Regions from separate parts of the Thermosipho sp. 1074 genome, predicted to be linked through region 2. Evidence: riboswitches for the same ligand, from Rfam matches in the RefSeq annotation. Region 2 holds a riboswitch; the other holds the start of a gene.
What was found. A riboswitch is a leader RNA that binds a small molecule or an ion and turns the genes downstream of it on or off. The one in region 2 is predicted to bind cobalamin.

Region 1 (8,026 bases), on a different contig from region 2:
ATTTAGCATTTGATCACCCCAATAAGTTTTCTATGTATTTTGCTACTGGAATGTTTAAATTTTCTAATTTTTTTTCTTTAAATTCTATTGTACCTTCTAAACCTTCGACAATTGCACCAGCATGCCCCATTCTTTTTCCCTTTGGAGCTGTTCTTCCAGCAAAGAAAAATTGTATATTAGAATTGTACCCTTTATTTAGAAATCTTTCCACGTCTAAAATTTCTTCATTACCACCAATTTCGCTTATTATTATTATTTTTCTTGGATTAAGTTTTGAAACATACAAAAGTGCTTCGTAAACACTTGTGCCGATTATGGGATCTCCACCTAATCCTATGCCAATTTTAATTCCTGTTGATTTTTTTGAGATAAAGTTTGCTATCTCATACATTAGAGTACCACTTTTGGAAATTATTGCAACATCCCCTGGTTTAAATGCGTTTTCAGGCATTATTCCAATCTTAGAAACACCTGGTAAAATAATTCCAGGACAATTTGGACCTACAAAGGTAACATTCTTTGATTTTGCGTATTTGTATATTTCTAGCATATCCATTTGTGGAATGTGTTCTGTAATGGTTATGATCTTTTTAATTCCCGCATCTATTGCTTCAAATATTGCGTCTTTGGCAAATTTTGCCGGTACAAATACAATACTCGTATCACAACTGAATTTTTCAACAGCATCGTACATGTTATGAAGAACAGGAACATGTTCAATTTCTTTTATCTTTGTATTTTTTGAGACACCACATACTATGTTTGTGCCGTATTTTAACATTTTTTTTGTGTGGAAACTACCATACTTTCCAGTTATACCTTGTACACATACTCTTTCTGTACCATTTATCATACGAAGTCCCCCTTTACAGCACTTTTGATCATTTCATACATATCGTCAAAAAAGTGAATATTGTGTTCTTTTAAAATTTTTTTTGCTTCATTTTCGTTAGTTCCAGTAATTCTAACAAAAAGTTTTATATCATCATTTTTTTCTTTGAAACTTACAATCGCTTTTGCTATTTCATCGCATTTTGTTATTCCACCAAATATATTTAGGACAATATTTTTTAACGAAAGAGATTTTAAAAGTTCAAGCGCTTTAATTGTAGTTTTTGTATCTGCACCTCCACCAAGATCAAGAAAATTTGCAGGTTTACCTCCATACAAACTTATTGCATCCATTGTTGCCATTACTATACCTGCTCCACAGCCAATTACTCCAATATCACCATCGAGTTTTACAAAATGAAAAGGATATTCTTCATGTACAAATTTTTTTGCCCATTGTTGCCTAAAAATCGCATTATCATCTAAGTGTAATACGGCATCAAGTGCCATTATATTTCCTTCTTTTGTTTTTACTAATGGATTTATTTCCAAAAGAGTTAAATCTTTTTCTTTCATTATTTTGTGTAATTTTTGGACTATTGGTTGGATTTTTTTTGGAAGTTTTTGGATATCTGATAAACTATGTCGTTCAATTTTATCTTTATTATCTTCTATATCAATTCCGCCAAAGTGTGAGAATAATATTTTTATTTCTTTTTCATATCTATCGATGTATAAAGATAAGTAGTATTCTTTTTCGATATTTACCATTTTTTCAACTAGAACTCCATAAGGTGTTTCACCCATTATTTTTTTGTGCAGTAGTTTTTTTGAGAATTTTAAAAATTCATCTTTGTTTTGTGCAAATAAAATTCCTCCAGCTTTCATTCTGCCTCCAACAAGCACCTGACTTTTCAGGACAGCAGGTAAAAATTTCACTTCAATTTCCCTATCATTGGAAATAAGATAACTTTCAGGAACAGAGATCCCCCCCTCTTTTAATATCCTTTTTCCTACAAATTCATGAATTTTCACTTTCACACCTCCCGTTTCGCAAAAAAATTTTTCTCAATCTACCCGCGAGATTGAGAAATACGTTGGAATAAAGGCAGGTCTCCCGGCTCCTGGATCTTCCTACTTACCACGCCTTCCCAGGTTTCCCCAGTGGCTGGTTGTGGCTTTCGTCCCCAGTTACGGTGGCGGGGCCGCACTGGTTTTTCACCAGTTTCCCTATTAAGCCATAGGCACCTTTATTCCACGTTGTATTTAATTTTCAATGTTATTATATCATCAAGTTTTAAAAATTGAAAATAAAAAAATCAGATTAGACGTATATTATTTTGAATTTAAATTGGAAAAAAATACAAAAAATATCATTATTTGGTAATATGTTTAAAAATAGCTATACAAAGACTTATATAAAAATGAAGATAGAGAAGAGGAAAAGACTTTTGATTTATTGAAATTTAGATTTTTTTATATTTCAAACATTTGGATAAAAAGAACTTTCTGCTTACTTTATTTTTCCAAGAAAGTAATTTTTAATATTTAGAAAAGACTTTATTGTTTTTTTAAATAATGAATGAAAAAGATAAAAGAAAAATTATGAAGTTTTAGAAAAGAGGTTACGAAAATTATATATATTGATTCAAGACTTGTTATATTTAAAGAAAAAATTATGAGTTAAGATAAACAAAATTCGAAACATAGAGTAAGAAAATTACAAGAGATAATAAGTATTTAGAATGAGGCGCTTTACTAACGCCTCACTTTATTTTCATTATTGATTTTTAAAGTTAGTGTTTTAGGATAAGGTTTTTTAATTTTTTGTATTCCTCTTCGCCAATTTCACCTTTGGCAAGTCTTTCGTTCAAAATTTTTAGACTGTTATCGTATGTTTCAAAATTTTTTTCATAGCGAAAATCTGGATGTTTTTCAGAGTTTTTGATTAATTTGTAAATTAAGAATGAAAAAAAGATTAAAACAATTAGGCCTATAACTGGGGCTATCCAACTAAACCATCCACTGTGCCAAATAAAGGGTCTATGATACCAGTACATCAAAAATCACCTCCTATTTGTTTCTACTTTATTTATACAGATTAAAACTTAAAAAAAACTTAGAATTTCAAGTTTTTTTAAGATTTGTGAGTTTAACTTTCTTTATAAAATTAAAAAAATGGTAAATATTTTTTTGTAAAACTCTTTACTGATATGAAAAATCGGGAGGTGAGGATCATGAAAAAGTTCTTCAGTATTTTAATTTTGTTTTTTATGGTTGTGGTTTTTGGCAATTTTGGAGTAAAGAATGTTATATACTTCATAGGTGATGGAATGGGAATTAATCATCTGGTTTTGGCAAGTCTTCTTGAAGGAAAAACATTAAATATTATGAAATCACCTTTTGTTGGTTATGTTACAACATACTCTGCAAACTCACTTGTTACAGATTCTGCAGCTGCAGGTACTGCCCTAGCCACTGGTTTTAAAACAAATAATGGTATGATTGGTATGCTCCCAGATGGAACAATAGTCCCAACTATTTTTGAGATAGCTTCAAAATATGGTATGAAAACGGGAATAGTTGTAACTTGTAGAGTTACACATGCGACTCCTGGTGCTTTTTATGGACATGTAAAAACTAGAAAAGATGAAAAGACACTTGCAAATCAGCTGTTAAATAGTAAGTTAGATGTGGTGATGGGGGGAGGTTGGAAATATTTTGATGAGAAGATAGTAAGTGAAAAGGGGTTTGACTATATTAAAAGTAAATCTGAACTTGCGAATTATACAGGAGATAAATTATTAGCACTTTTTTCTGATAGTCATTTAAATGCAGCAAGTGAGCGTACAGATGAACAACCTATGCTTTATGAAATGGTCGAAAAGGCACTTTGCCTACTTTCCAAAGATGAAAAGCCATTTTTCTTAATGGTAGAGGGTTCACAAATTGATTGGGAAGCCCACGGAAATGATGTATATGGTGTGTGGAAAGAAGTAATGGAATTTGATAAAGCAGTGGAAGTGGCATTAAAATTTCTTGAAACACATCCAAATACGTTAATTGTTATTACAAGTGATCATGAAACAGGAGGGTTAGGTCTTTCAACAGGAGAATATTCATTATATATAGATGTAATAAAAGGGTATAAAAAGACAGCAGACTGGATAATGAAAAACTACGATGTTAACAATGAAGAAGAATTTAGGAAAACCATAAAGCGTTATTTCAACGTTGAACTTTCAGATAAGGAAATTCAATTATTAAAACAAACAAAAAATTCAAGTAATCCATATAAAGCAGCAAGTTTGCTTGGAAGAATATTAAGCGAAAAAGCACTTGTTGGTTGGACTGCTTATAAACATACGGCAGCTCCAGTTCCAATATTTGCGTTTGGTCCAGGTGCGGAAAATTTCAATGGATTTATGGACAACACGGATATACCAAGGATAATATCAAGATTACTTGGATATTCTCTTTCACGTGAGTTTTAAATGAAGAAAATAAAAGAATAACCCGCAACTTTTGCGGGTTATTCTTCAAATGCCAGGTCTTTTTTTAATCTTTGAATACTTATGTTTATTATTGGGCTATTTAGACTCGAGAGTATTAACTTTACGATATATTGGGATATTACCATGTTCATTAATACATTTAGATCATAAGTCCATAAGAAAGAAACTAAAACAAATACTATAGAGTCAACTAGTTGAGTTATAACCATTGAAAATGTATTTCTAAATATTACGTTATTTATTTTAAATAACCTTTTGGGCAAGTTAAATGCCCAAACGTTTGTATATTGTGCGGAAAGATAAGCAAAAAAACTAGCAAGAATTATTCTCGGAGTAGAATTAAATACAGCTACATAAGCGGTGTTTTTGTTAAAAATACTTGCAGGTGGATAAAGAATTACAATATAAGAATAAATAACCAATATTAAAGACGATATAAATCCAATCTTGATGACCTTTTTTGCGATTTTTTCTCCATATATCTCAAATACTATGTTTGATATCCCAAAACTTAGAGGATATATTAATACAGATAAAGTGATAACAAAAGGACCTATATTAACCAATTTGCCTGCAATAATGTTTGAGATTATAATAACGGCGGTAAAAATCCCAGAAAGTGTAATGAGCTTTTCATAGTATTTTTCCATCTTTTTCCTCCTTTTATCTCAAATTTTTAGCATTTAATTCTATAATGTAATTACCTTTTTTTCAAGTAAAAATATTGTAAAATCTGTTAAAATTGTAAGAGTATCTTAATTGGTAGTTTTAGATATCTGGTATAATATAATATAAAGCGGTAGAAGGAGGTGCAAATATGAAAAATTTGTGTTTGTACGATGACGGTGAACATAAATATTATTTACTTGGCTGGGAAGAAACAGAAGAAGGTGGTTTAGTACCTACAAATCAGTATTTAATCGTCCATGGAAATAAAGGTTTTTTGCTTGATCCAGGTGGTGCACATGTCTTTCCGAGAGTACTTGCAAATGTCTCAGAGATAATATCTCCGAAGAATATAGAAGGTATTTTTTATTCTCACCAGGATCCCGATGTATCTTCTGGTGTTACAATGTGGCTTTCTATAGCTACTAATGCAAAAATATATATATCTGAACTTTGGGTGAGATTTTTACCACATTTTGGTGTGTATGATAAAAGAAGAGTTGTTGGAATTAAAGATAAAGGCAATGTTAATATGAATTTTAGCGGATATAAATTAGATTTTATTCCGGCCCATTTTTTACACGCACCTGGAAATTTTAATGTATATGATCCTATTTCGAAAATTCTCTTTTCGGGTGATATCGGTGTTTCTGTTTTACCGTTTAATAAAAGAGTACAAATGATTGAGGATAATTTTGGTGAATTGTTGGAATACATGGAAGGATTTCACAAAAGGTATATGAGTTCAAACAAGGCTTGTAGTAAGTGGGTGAATATGGTTTCAAAATATGAGATTTCTATAATTGCTCCTCAACATGGAACATTGTTAAAAGATAAAGCAGCAAGAGATTTTTTAAATTGGTTTAAAAACTTAAAATGTGGAGTTGACATAATTGAAGAATTTTACGGGAGATGATAATATGAAGATAGATAAAGATACGTTAAATACACTTTCTTCTGCTTTTTACGTGCAAAATTTAATGTTATCCTTTATGGATCAATTAGATGAGGTTTTAGTTTCAAGGATTTCTGAAATAAAAGGGGAAATTGAGAAAATAACGGAAAGATTTGAAAAGCTAAGCAAAGATATTGATAATCTTTTGGGGAATTTTTCAAGGGAAAGTAATGAGATATTGAAAAATATAGAAAATGCCTATGAAATAAATAAAAAGATAGATAATGATTTAAAAAATCTTGGAACAGATGTAAATACAGTTTCAAATAAATTTAGTGAGACTATACAAAAAACATCGGAAACTTTTGAAAAATTTAGCAAAGTTGGAGATTTGGTGAAGGCTATACAAAAGATTGCAAAACAAACAAATTTATTAGCTTTAAACGCTTCAATTGAAGCAGCAAGGGCCGGAGAATACGGAAGAGGATTTGCAGTGGTTGCTTCAGAAATCCAAAAACTTGCAGAGGAATCTCAAAGTGCATCAAATAATATATCAAAAATTATTGCGGAAATATCTACTTCTATAAAGGATTCACTTGGTTCTTTAAATGAGATTCAAAAGCTTTTTGATGCGGTACAAAATGCTTTGGCAAATTCCATGGATTACATGAAAGATAACATTAAAGTTATGGAAAACTCTAGAAATTTACTTAATATAACTGAGGAAAATTTAAAAGAAGAATCAACAGTTTTGTCTGAATCGGTTAATATATTATCAGAGACGTCTAATGAATTTAGTGTTATAGTAGAAGTGATAAAGTCTATTGTGAATTCCCAAAAGTCATTAAAAGACTTGAAATTATAGTCTAGGAGTGAGATTATATGGAGGACAAAAGGTTTGTTATATTACACGGATTTGAAAAAGATGATATATTTAAAGTAATGAAGATATTAAAGGAAAATTTTCCAGAAAAGGAGTTGATTTTTGCAACTACCACCCCAACTAATTTGAATTGGAAACTTTCCGATTTAATAGTTGAAATTGAAAAGGAGCACAAAGTTATGAAAAAAATGAGGAAATAATAGGAGTTTTGGAGGTGATTCAATGGCTCGATTAAGAGTATATGAGCTTGCAAGACAGCTTGAAATGGATACGAGAGATTTAATGAAGGAATTGGCTGATTTAGGTATTGAAATAAAAAGCCATATGAGTTATATTGATGAGGAAACGGTAAATTTATTACTTGAAATGTACGGGGAAGAAGAGTTAATTTATGAAGAGTATGAGCTTCTTGATGGTGAAGAGGAAAAAGTAAAAAGAAAGAAAAAAGAGAGTGTGGAAAAAGAGGAGGTAACAAAGAAAAAGAAGGATATAATTAAACTTACCGAGGAAGATTTGAAATTAGATAAATTTTCCAAAAAAATAGGGATTCCTCAAAATAGAATAATACAAGATTTTTTTATGAAAGGTGAAGTTCTAAAGCCTGGGCAAACTTTGAATTTGCAACTTGCAAAAAAAATAGCAAAAATGTATGATGCGAAAATATCCTTTGATGTAGAAGAAAAAGAAGAAGTTAGAGAAAATCCGTTGGAAGAAATTGAAAGATATTTTGAGCAAAAATATTCCGAAGGAAAGGAATTAGTAGAAAGACCTCCTATTGTTACTGTAATGGGTCACGTTGATCACGGTAAAACAACTCTTTTGGATTTTATAAGAAAAACTAGGGTGGCTGAAAGAGAAGAGGGGGGTATAACACAAAGTATAGGTGCATATCAAGTGGAAACAAATGGGAAAATTATCACTTTTATAGATACTCCAGGGCACGAAATTTTTACAGAAATGCGCGCAAGAGGTGCCCAAGCAACGGATATAGCAGTTCTCGTTGTTGCAGCTGATGATGGTGTTATGCCTCAAACTGTTGAAGCATATAACCACGCAAAATCTGCTAATGTGCCCATAATTGTTGCAATTAACAAGATAGATAAACCAAATGCCAATGTAGAAAAAACAAAACAAGAACTTGTAAATAAATTGAATTTAATACCAGAAGAGTGGGGTGGGGATACCATAGTTGTTCCCATTTCCGCAAAAAAAGGTCAAAATGTAGATACACTACTT
Region 2 (8,026 bases):
GTTAAGCATTGAAACATCTCTACTGACAATAAAAGATACGTGTCTTTTTAGAACCTTCTCATCGTCTGTTTTACACCGTTCCACATGTCTATACAAAGCCTTTATAGAAAAAGTCGACGAAAGAAAATATATACCAAAAAATTCACTAACTTTCATAGTTAATCTACAAACAAAAAACCAAAAAAATAGCTCTAATAATAAAGAAAACATTCCCCAAAAAAATCTAAAATTTTTCATCTTTTCTATTCTTTTTCCTAAAAACCCCATGTAAATAACTGGATGAATAATACTTGGAAACTCACCTAAAACTAAATCCACCAACAAACTAAAGACCAATAACATTTTCTATCTCCTTTATGTCTATCTGCCCTATTATGTAATCACTTACCCTATCTATTTCTTCTTCAAGCGTAAACAATGACAAATCTTTTGTATTATACCCTCTATTTTTTCTAATGTAATTTAAAAACTTTTTCAAAAATTCTTTATTTTTAAACAAATTATGTGTATAGCCTCCAAATATCCTTCCCTTAATAGCTCCATCTAATTTTCCGTTATCGTATAACAAAAAAGGACTCTCATGCGATATTGTTCTTCCATGGTGAATTTCAAAACCTTCTACATCCGTATTAAAAAGCATTTCCTTTGCAACTATATTCCTCAAAATTTTTGTCTCTAAGAAAATTGTTTTTAAGTTTAAGTATCCCAATCCCTCATAGCATTTACCATTGTATACAATCTTTTTTCCCAACATCTGATATCCACCACATATTCCAAGTAAAAAGGCTCCATTTAAAAGTGCTCCATTTATTTGATCTTTCCTTTGTTTTACCCATTCTAAATCAAAGATAGTTGACTTTGTTCCGGGAATTATAACTAAATCCACATCTTCACGAATGTTTTCAACAAATTTTGCATTTGTATTTAAAAATAAAGGTTCAAATTCAAAAGAATTTGAAATATGAGGAAGTTTTAAAATATCCACTTTTAAATCACCAATTCCCTCTTTTTCAAAAAACAGGTCTTCTTCAGGAAGATAGTGTTTAAAGTATTCCACTGTTCCAAAATATTTTAAATTAAACCTTTCACCAAATTTTTTGGGAGAGTCTCCAAGAACAGATTTATCCCCTCTAAACTTGTTAAAAATAAAGCCCTTAACAATGCTTTTTTCAAACTTACCAAATAACACCATAGCACCTGCTATCTGTGCAAACGCCCCACCCATTTCAATATTAGATATCAAAATCACCGGTGCATTTACCGCCTTTGCAATCGCCATATTTGAAATATCCTTTATATTTATTTCAGCTGCACTTCCAGAACCTTCAATTATTACCAACTCATGTTTTTCCAACAACTTGTACAATGCTTTTAATGCTTGATCTAAAATCCATTCTTTATCTGAATACATATACTTTTTACTTTCCACATTTTTTATTGGCTTTCCATTTACTACTAATTGAACACCCTCTACATCTGGCTTTAAAAGTATGGGATTCATTAATACACTAGGCTTTTTATTACAAGCAACTGCTTGGACATATTGAGCAACTGCCATCTCTCCTTCTTCTTTACTTACCACACTGTTTAAGGATATATTTTGTGCCTTAAACGGCACTACATCTAAACCTTTTTTTGTAAAATATCTACATAAAGCTGTGGAAATAATAGACTTTCCAACGTTTGAAGCAGTCCCCTGGATCATTAATACCACTATATCACCCCCAAAATCACTAAGAGTAACTCACTTGTTATAATACAAGTTGCCCCCAAAACATCCCCTGTAATACCACCTATCTTTTTTTTAGATATAATGCTCATAAAATAGGAAAATAAAAAAGTAATAAAAAACGACACGACAAAGTATTTTACGATAAACAATAAAGGCATTAAAAACACGGTTGAATAAATTAAATTTTTCCTTTCAAATGGATAAAATATAGCACCAAGTCCTTTTTCTTTGGCAGGTTTTGAAAAAGCCATCAACGAAACCATAGCATACCTTCCAAACACCGAAGAGTAAAAAAAGAAAGTTGGTGAAAGTGTAAAATACAGATTCCAAAATATAACAATATACAATGCCCCAAAAAACACGGCAAAAGCCCCAACGTCTCCTTTAGACATTATTTCAAGTCGTTTCTCCTTATTTGATTGATTCAAAAAGCCATCTATTGTATCCAAAAATCCATCAAAATGAAAGAGATCAAAAAAATAATATCCCAAAATTAAGAAAATTATTTTAACAAAAAAATTTTCAAAATAACCCCCTAAGAAAAAAATAATCCCGGGAATATATCCCACAAGTGGGAAATACCCGGGAATGTTTTTCATCCTTCTTCCAGAATATCTAACTTTAATTGGAATCCTAGATATAAACGCCAACGAAAGTAAAAAATCATAAATCAAAACTATCCCTCCAAAGAGTTAGTGAATGCAAAAAATCTCTTAAGTCAAATACTTCAAAACACACATACTCTAAATTTGGTGAATATTTCAACTTTTTCCTTATTACTTCCAAAGTATCTTTGTCCAATTTAAGATGGTCTTTCCCATTTGAAACACCCATGACATGGTATTCTATTGAATTTTTTAAAAAATTCTCCGTAACCTTTGTCCCAAGCAAATGATGTCCTATGTCAAAAACTGTCCTATCGTGTAAAAAAATATCTTCTTTCAAATTTTCAACTAATATCTTCTCAGATTTTTTTAAAAACACCTCTATACCATCTAACGGATGTACGATGTAATTTGAAATTTCCAATCTACTATTTTCAAAAAAACAAAAGGCTTTTTCAACGTTAAAAATACAATCTGTTGGTAAGTGAACGTTATACTCCAGATTAAATTCTTCTGCTATTTCCTTTAAATCTTCTATTTCGTTCAAAAAAATATTCTTTGTATTTGTATCCCAGCTAAACACCAAAAACTCCACAAAATCCACCTTATCTGCTATAACTTTTACATTTTCAAGATAAGTGCCTGGAAAAAGCCAAGAAGTAGTTCCTAACTTCACTTTAATTCCACCCCTATCCCCGATACCATCAAATAGACTTTTTGTGCTATTTTTGCAATATCTTTATTTAAAAGTCCTAGTCTTTCTACATATTCTCTTACTTGTTTGTTTTCTGGAATTATTCCCCACCCCACCTCATTCGTTACACAAACCAATGTATAATCAACTTTTTTAATACTTTTTAAAAATTTTTCTAAATAATTTTCTATATCTTTCTTGTAATAGTAAAGATTTCCAAGATACGTGGTAATACAATCCAAAATAGCAAATTCATATTTTCCATTTAAACCTTCAATTACTTTATCTACTTCAACAGGTTCTTCAAAGGTGTCAAAACCTTTTCTTTCACTTTTATGACGGTTTATCCTATTTCTCATCTCCTCATCAAAAGGAACCCCTGTTGCAATAAATGCTTTTTTCTTGTAACGTCTTGAGAGGTCAAGCGCAAAACTACTTTTTCCAGACTTAACCCCACCAGTTACTAAAATAACCACCCTTTATCCCCCCAAAATAAAACAAATTTTTCCCACATTGCCCTAGCAATGGGGAAATATCATTTACTACAGGTAGGTCTCCCGGCTCCCGGATCATCCTACTTTCTGCGCCTTCCCAGGTTTTACCCAGTGGCACTTGCAGATTTCGTCCCCGGTTACGGTTGCTGGGCAGCTTCGGATTTTCACCGAATTCCCTTAACCTGCAGTATTGAATATTTAAAAAATGGCCGGTAAAACCGGCCAACTGGTCGGGGTGACTGGACTTGAACCAGCGACCTCTTGCGCCCCATGCAAGCGCGCTAGCCAACTGCGCTACACCCCGTTATTCTACCTTATATTATATTACATCTAAAAAAATGTGTCAAATTATGCTAAAATACTTTTGGAGGGATTTAAATGATAAAATTTTATTTAAAGTACTTTCTATATACTCTTCTTATCTTTTTAACCTTGTTTTACATATTTTATTCTCTTGGCAATCCAAAAGGCATTGAAATTTCTAGAATAAATAATACAACTTTACCAAAAGTTATTATACTAAAGGCCTTTAAAACTATATCCTTTCAAATACCCGTACCTAAAAATTCAAAATACGTATTTTTTCCATTCATAGAAGGTTCTTCTTTTTCCATTAAAAACAACAATTTTCCAATATTTACATTTGGTCTTGGAAAATCTGGACGTACGTGGTATACTCCATTTTTGATACCTATACCAAAGGGTGTAGATGTTCTTACTTTGGAAATTTCAGGAGTTTATTCAATAGGTCTTGGAAAGTTCTTTTTTATAAACGAATCAGAAATATGGAAATATTCTATTTTGAAGTTCCTAACCGACAACTTTTTAAATATTTCAATTGGTCTTATTTCAACATTGGGTTTTCTTTTGTATTTACTTTCGAAAAACACCGGAATAACTAGACAAAAAGCGTATAAATATTTTGCGTTTTCTAGTTTTTTGGCAATTATATGGTTATTGGATGTTATTAGCTTCGAACACTTTTTTTATTCACTTAGGAAATTATTTATCTCCTGTGCTTATCTCTCATTTACATTTTTAATGCGCGGGATCGATTTATATAATTTTTCAACAATACAAAAAAATACAAAAAGATTCTCCTACTTAAATATTCTGGCAAGTATATTACCACTCTTTACAGTCACACCCCAACAATTAAAAACTCTTACGATTTTCATATCCCCTATATTAATACTCAATGGTATATTTATCTTGTACAAAATTGTAAAGTCATACGTCTCGCAAAACGTAACGTTCGCAAGCCTTTTTGCAATAACAATTATATTTGACAGTATAGTACTTTTCTTTAATCTTCCGTTCAGAATGCTTTCACCATTTGGAATTATATCGTTATTTTTAAGCTTTGCCTCAAGTATTATACTAGAATACAAAGAAAAGATTCACGAATTAAATGTAATATATGCAAGAAGCCTGATTGATCCCCTAACAGGGGCATGTAATAGGGGTTTTTTAGGAAATATAAAACTAGAAAAAAACGATATATTGATATTTATAGATCTCAACAAATTTAAATATATAAATGATACATATGGGCATGACAAAGGGGATGAAATACTAAAAAAACTTTCAAGTATAATTAAAAGCAACTTAAAATCTTCGGATATATTTGTACGTATGGGGGGAGATGAATTTTTAATTATCTTAAAAAATTCCACAAAAAAAGAAGCAGAAAAACTCATCAAAAAAATTCACAATGAATTTAACAAATCCTCGGAACTTTCACCAACTTTTTCATGGGGAATAACAAATATTGAAGGTTCCCTTAAACAATCAATAAGAACCGCAGATGATCTCATGTATAAAATGAAAGGTGAAAAAAAAGCCTCTCAATAGAGAGGCTTTTTTCATTTTAATCCAACCGTTAATTTTCCATCTTTTTTATAAACCTGGAAAAATCCATTTTTCCCACCAAATCCGTCATCTACAAAGGCAGGTGCATTGGGATCAGTAACCCAATTTGTACCATTTACCACAAATTTATACTGATAATCTCCCTCACTTAATTCTAAAACGGCTTCCCAAACACCATCGTCAACTTCATAACATTCGGTCTCTTCTGCATTCCAATTATTAAAATTACCCGCTATCGTTACATAATCTGCATCTTTATACTCAAAACGTATCACTACATATCCTTCATCATCTACAAACATCTTTTTTGGGTCAAAATTCTTGTTTACCTCTTTTTTATTCTCTTTCTTTTCCTCGCCTTTTAAAACCACTAATCTTCCATCCTTTTCAACTAAAGTAAAAATACCATTTTTCCCTCCAAATCCATCATCTACATATCCCGGTGCTTCTGGGTCTTCCTTCCAATTCTTTCCATCAATTACATATTTATACTGATACGTACCGGGCTCTAATTTTAAAGAAATCTTCCATACACCCTCCTCTTTTTCCATTGCAATGGAACTTGAAGACCAATTATTAAAAGTTCCTGCAAGGTATACAACTTTTGCATCTACCGCCTCTTTAAAAGTAAATACAACCTTATCATCTTTAACTAAAACTGCTGAAAAATTCAAAACGGAAAAAATCAAAAGAATACATATAAATTTTTTCATAAATCCTACCTCCTTTGGAAATAATTCCACTTTAAATTATACACAAAAAGTAACGTGTTATCCACATTACTCTTTTTCAATTTCATTTAAATCCTTTTTTCTTTTCTTCTCCACAACAATCATGGTAATTGAAAGAAGCAGTGAAATTGTGGCAAACCCAATAACTATAGATGTTATTATAACCGCTTGTGGAAATGGATCTACGTAATTTCCACTTCCCTTTAAAGGAGGAGCATTTCCAATTTTTGACGCAATAACTACAAACAAGAAAACAATTCCCGTATTTAACACATCAAGCGCTATTATTTTTGAAATTATATGCTTTTTGAACAAAAGACCATAAATTGATAAAAATATGATCAAAAATGGTGCTATAAAATCTACCATAACCTTCCTCCAAGCAAAGTAAAAAATGAAATTGAAAATACCATAAACGTTAAAATGGATTCAGTGGTAATGGAAAAATCAAAATAAATCCTTAAAAAATACCCAAATATCAACCCTAAAACTACAAATAGAGATGAAATAACGTTAAAATATGGATAAATCAAAAAAATCGAAAATAAAAACAAAAGTATATGCCTTTTTGAGAATACAACCCTTAGCTTTAAAACTTTCCCCGCATAAACAGCGCTAAGAAAACTTACAATATATTTAAAATATTTAAAATTTTCCACAAAAAGTTTTGATTTAACATATCCTAAAGCGGTAAATGAAAAACCAGAGATAGATAATAAAGAAATTAATAAAGCCAAAAACAAGAAAACGGGAACTTCCCTTTTTTCGGATAAATCTCTTTTAACATACCTTGTACTCAAAAACAAAATACTCTTTGATATACCATGATAAAGCACATAAACAGGTGTAAAAAGAGGATTTAGAATCATTATTCCCAGCTGAGACATTGAACTGTAAGCAAGAACTTTTTTAAAATCTTTTGAAATAATGGCAAAAAACACTCCGTAAAAAAAAGCCAATATTCCAAATAAAAAAAGGTCATCTAAGCCTATTCTCAAAAGTGGAAATAATACCGATTGTGTATACACGCTTGAAAGCATTGCGGAAATTTCAGGCTCTGAATTTGAATGTACTTCTGGAAGCCAAAGCCCAAATAGAAAAAAACCACCCTTTGCAAGAAGTGAAAATTTCATCAAGTACCCGGAAAGTCCATCTACATTTGAAATATCAAAACTTCCAGTTGAATAATAGTGCATCCCTATTCCTATTAAATAAAAACTCATCGCAAGTGAACTTGCAAAGATGTATTTAATAGCCGTTATCTTTTGCTCAAATTTTTCACTTGAAAGAATAAGTAATGTAATTAACAAAGTTGAAGTTTCAAGTATAACGTATATGTTAAACAAGTCATTTGAGATAAAGAGTAAATTTAAAATTGTATGCAAGAGCGAAAAGAAAAAATACACATGCTCATTGCCATTTTGGTAGAGAAAATAAGACACAATAATACTACAAGAGATATTGGTAAGCAAAAAATAAAATGAATTTGAATCAAAAATTAAATGTACTCCCCCATACCCAGAAAGTACAATATCAAATCTTTCAAAAAGTAGGGAAATAGAAGAAATAGGTATCAAAAAAGGCAAAAATTTTGCCTTTTTCAATAAATACAAAAAAAATGAAAAAATGACCTGAAAAATCGAAAAAACTACAAAAAAGATTACTCTTCTACCTCCTTAAAAATGGTATAAACTGGCAGGCCATCCTTAAATTTTGGGAACAATTCACCTTCAATTAATGGTTTTGCATATTCTATGTACTTTTCCGTCACTTCAAAATCCGTGTGAAAGTCGTCGGGAAGATATTTTGTTACCTCTGCAACTTTATTTAATTCCACTGTACCATATTCCACTTTATACGGTGAATTACTCACCCTGTTTATTGTAACCATAACCCCG

Region 1: linked by a shared signal. The riboswitch ahead of XO08_RS00910 (succinate--CoA ligase subunit beta) and the one ahead of XO08_RS04950 (bifunctional adenosylcobinamide kinase/adenosylcobinamide-phosphate guanylyltransferase) in region 2 are both predicted to bind cobalamin.

The regions. Positions count from the first base shown of each region.
Region 1 covers NZ_LBEX01000003.1:111,083-119,108, reverse strand. The annotation lists gene XO08_RS00920 (hypothetical protein) at 1-9, opposite strand, end outside; gene XO08_RS00915 (CoA-binding protein) at 14-853, opposite strand; gene XO08_RS00910 (succinate--CoA ligase subunit beta) at 850-1,866, opposite strand; cobalamin riboswitch at 1,921-2,098, opposite strand; gene XO08_RS00905 (SHOCT domain-containing protein) at 2,628-2,891, opposite strand; gene XO08_RS00900 (alkaline phosphatase) at 3,069-4,325, shown strand; gene XO08_RS00895 (queuosine precursor transporter) at 4,364-4,996, opposite strand; gene XO08_RS00890 (MBL fold metallo-hydrolase) at 5,164-5,928, shown strand; gene XO08_RS00885 (methyl-accepting chemotaxis protein) at 5,906-6,772, shown strand; gene XO08_RS00880 (DUF3783 domain-containing protein) at 6,790-6,990, shown strand; gene infB (translation initiation factor IF-2) at 7,013-8,026, shown strand, end outside.
Region 2 covers NZ_LBEX01000015.1:152,278-160,303, reverse strand. The annotation lists gene cbiB (adenosylcobinamide-phosphate synthase CbiB) at 1-342, opposite strand, end outside; gene XO08_RS04965 (cobyric acid synthase) at 326-1,705, opposite strand; gene XO08_RS04960 (adenosylcobinamide-GDP ribazoletransferase) at 1,714-2,406, opposite strand; gene cbiR (cobamide remodeling phosphodiesterase CbiR) at 2,396-3,013, opposite strand; gene XO08_RS04950 (bifunctional adenosylcobinamide kinase/adenosylcobinamide-phosphate guanylyltransferase) at 3,010-3,507, opposite strand; cobalamin riboswitch at 3,561-3,726, opposite strand; tRNA gene XO08_RS04945 (tRNA-Pro) at 3,753-3,829, opposite strand; gene XO08_RS04940 (GGDEF domain-containing protein) at 3,904-5,379, shown strand; gene XO08_RS04935 (isoamylase) at 5,391-6,110, opposite strand; gene XO08_RS04930 (sodium:proton antiporter) at 6,177-6,497, opposite strand; gene XO08_RS04925 (proton-conducting transporter membrane subunit) at 6,491-7,714, opposite strand; gene XO08_RS04920 (6-phosphofructokinase) at 7,789-8,026, opposite strand, start outside.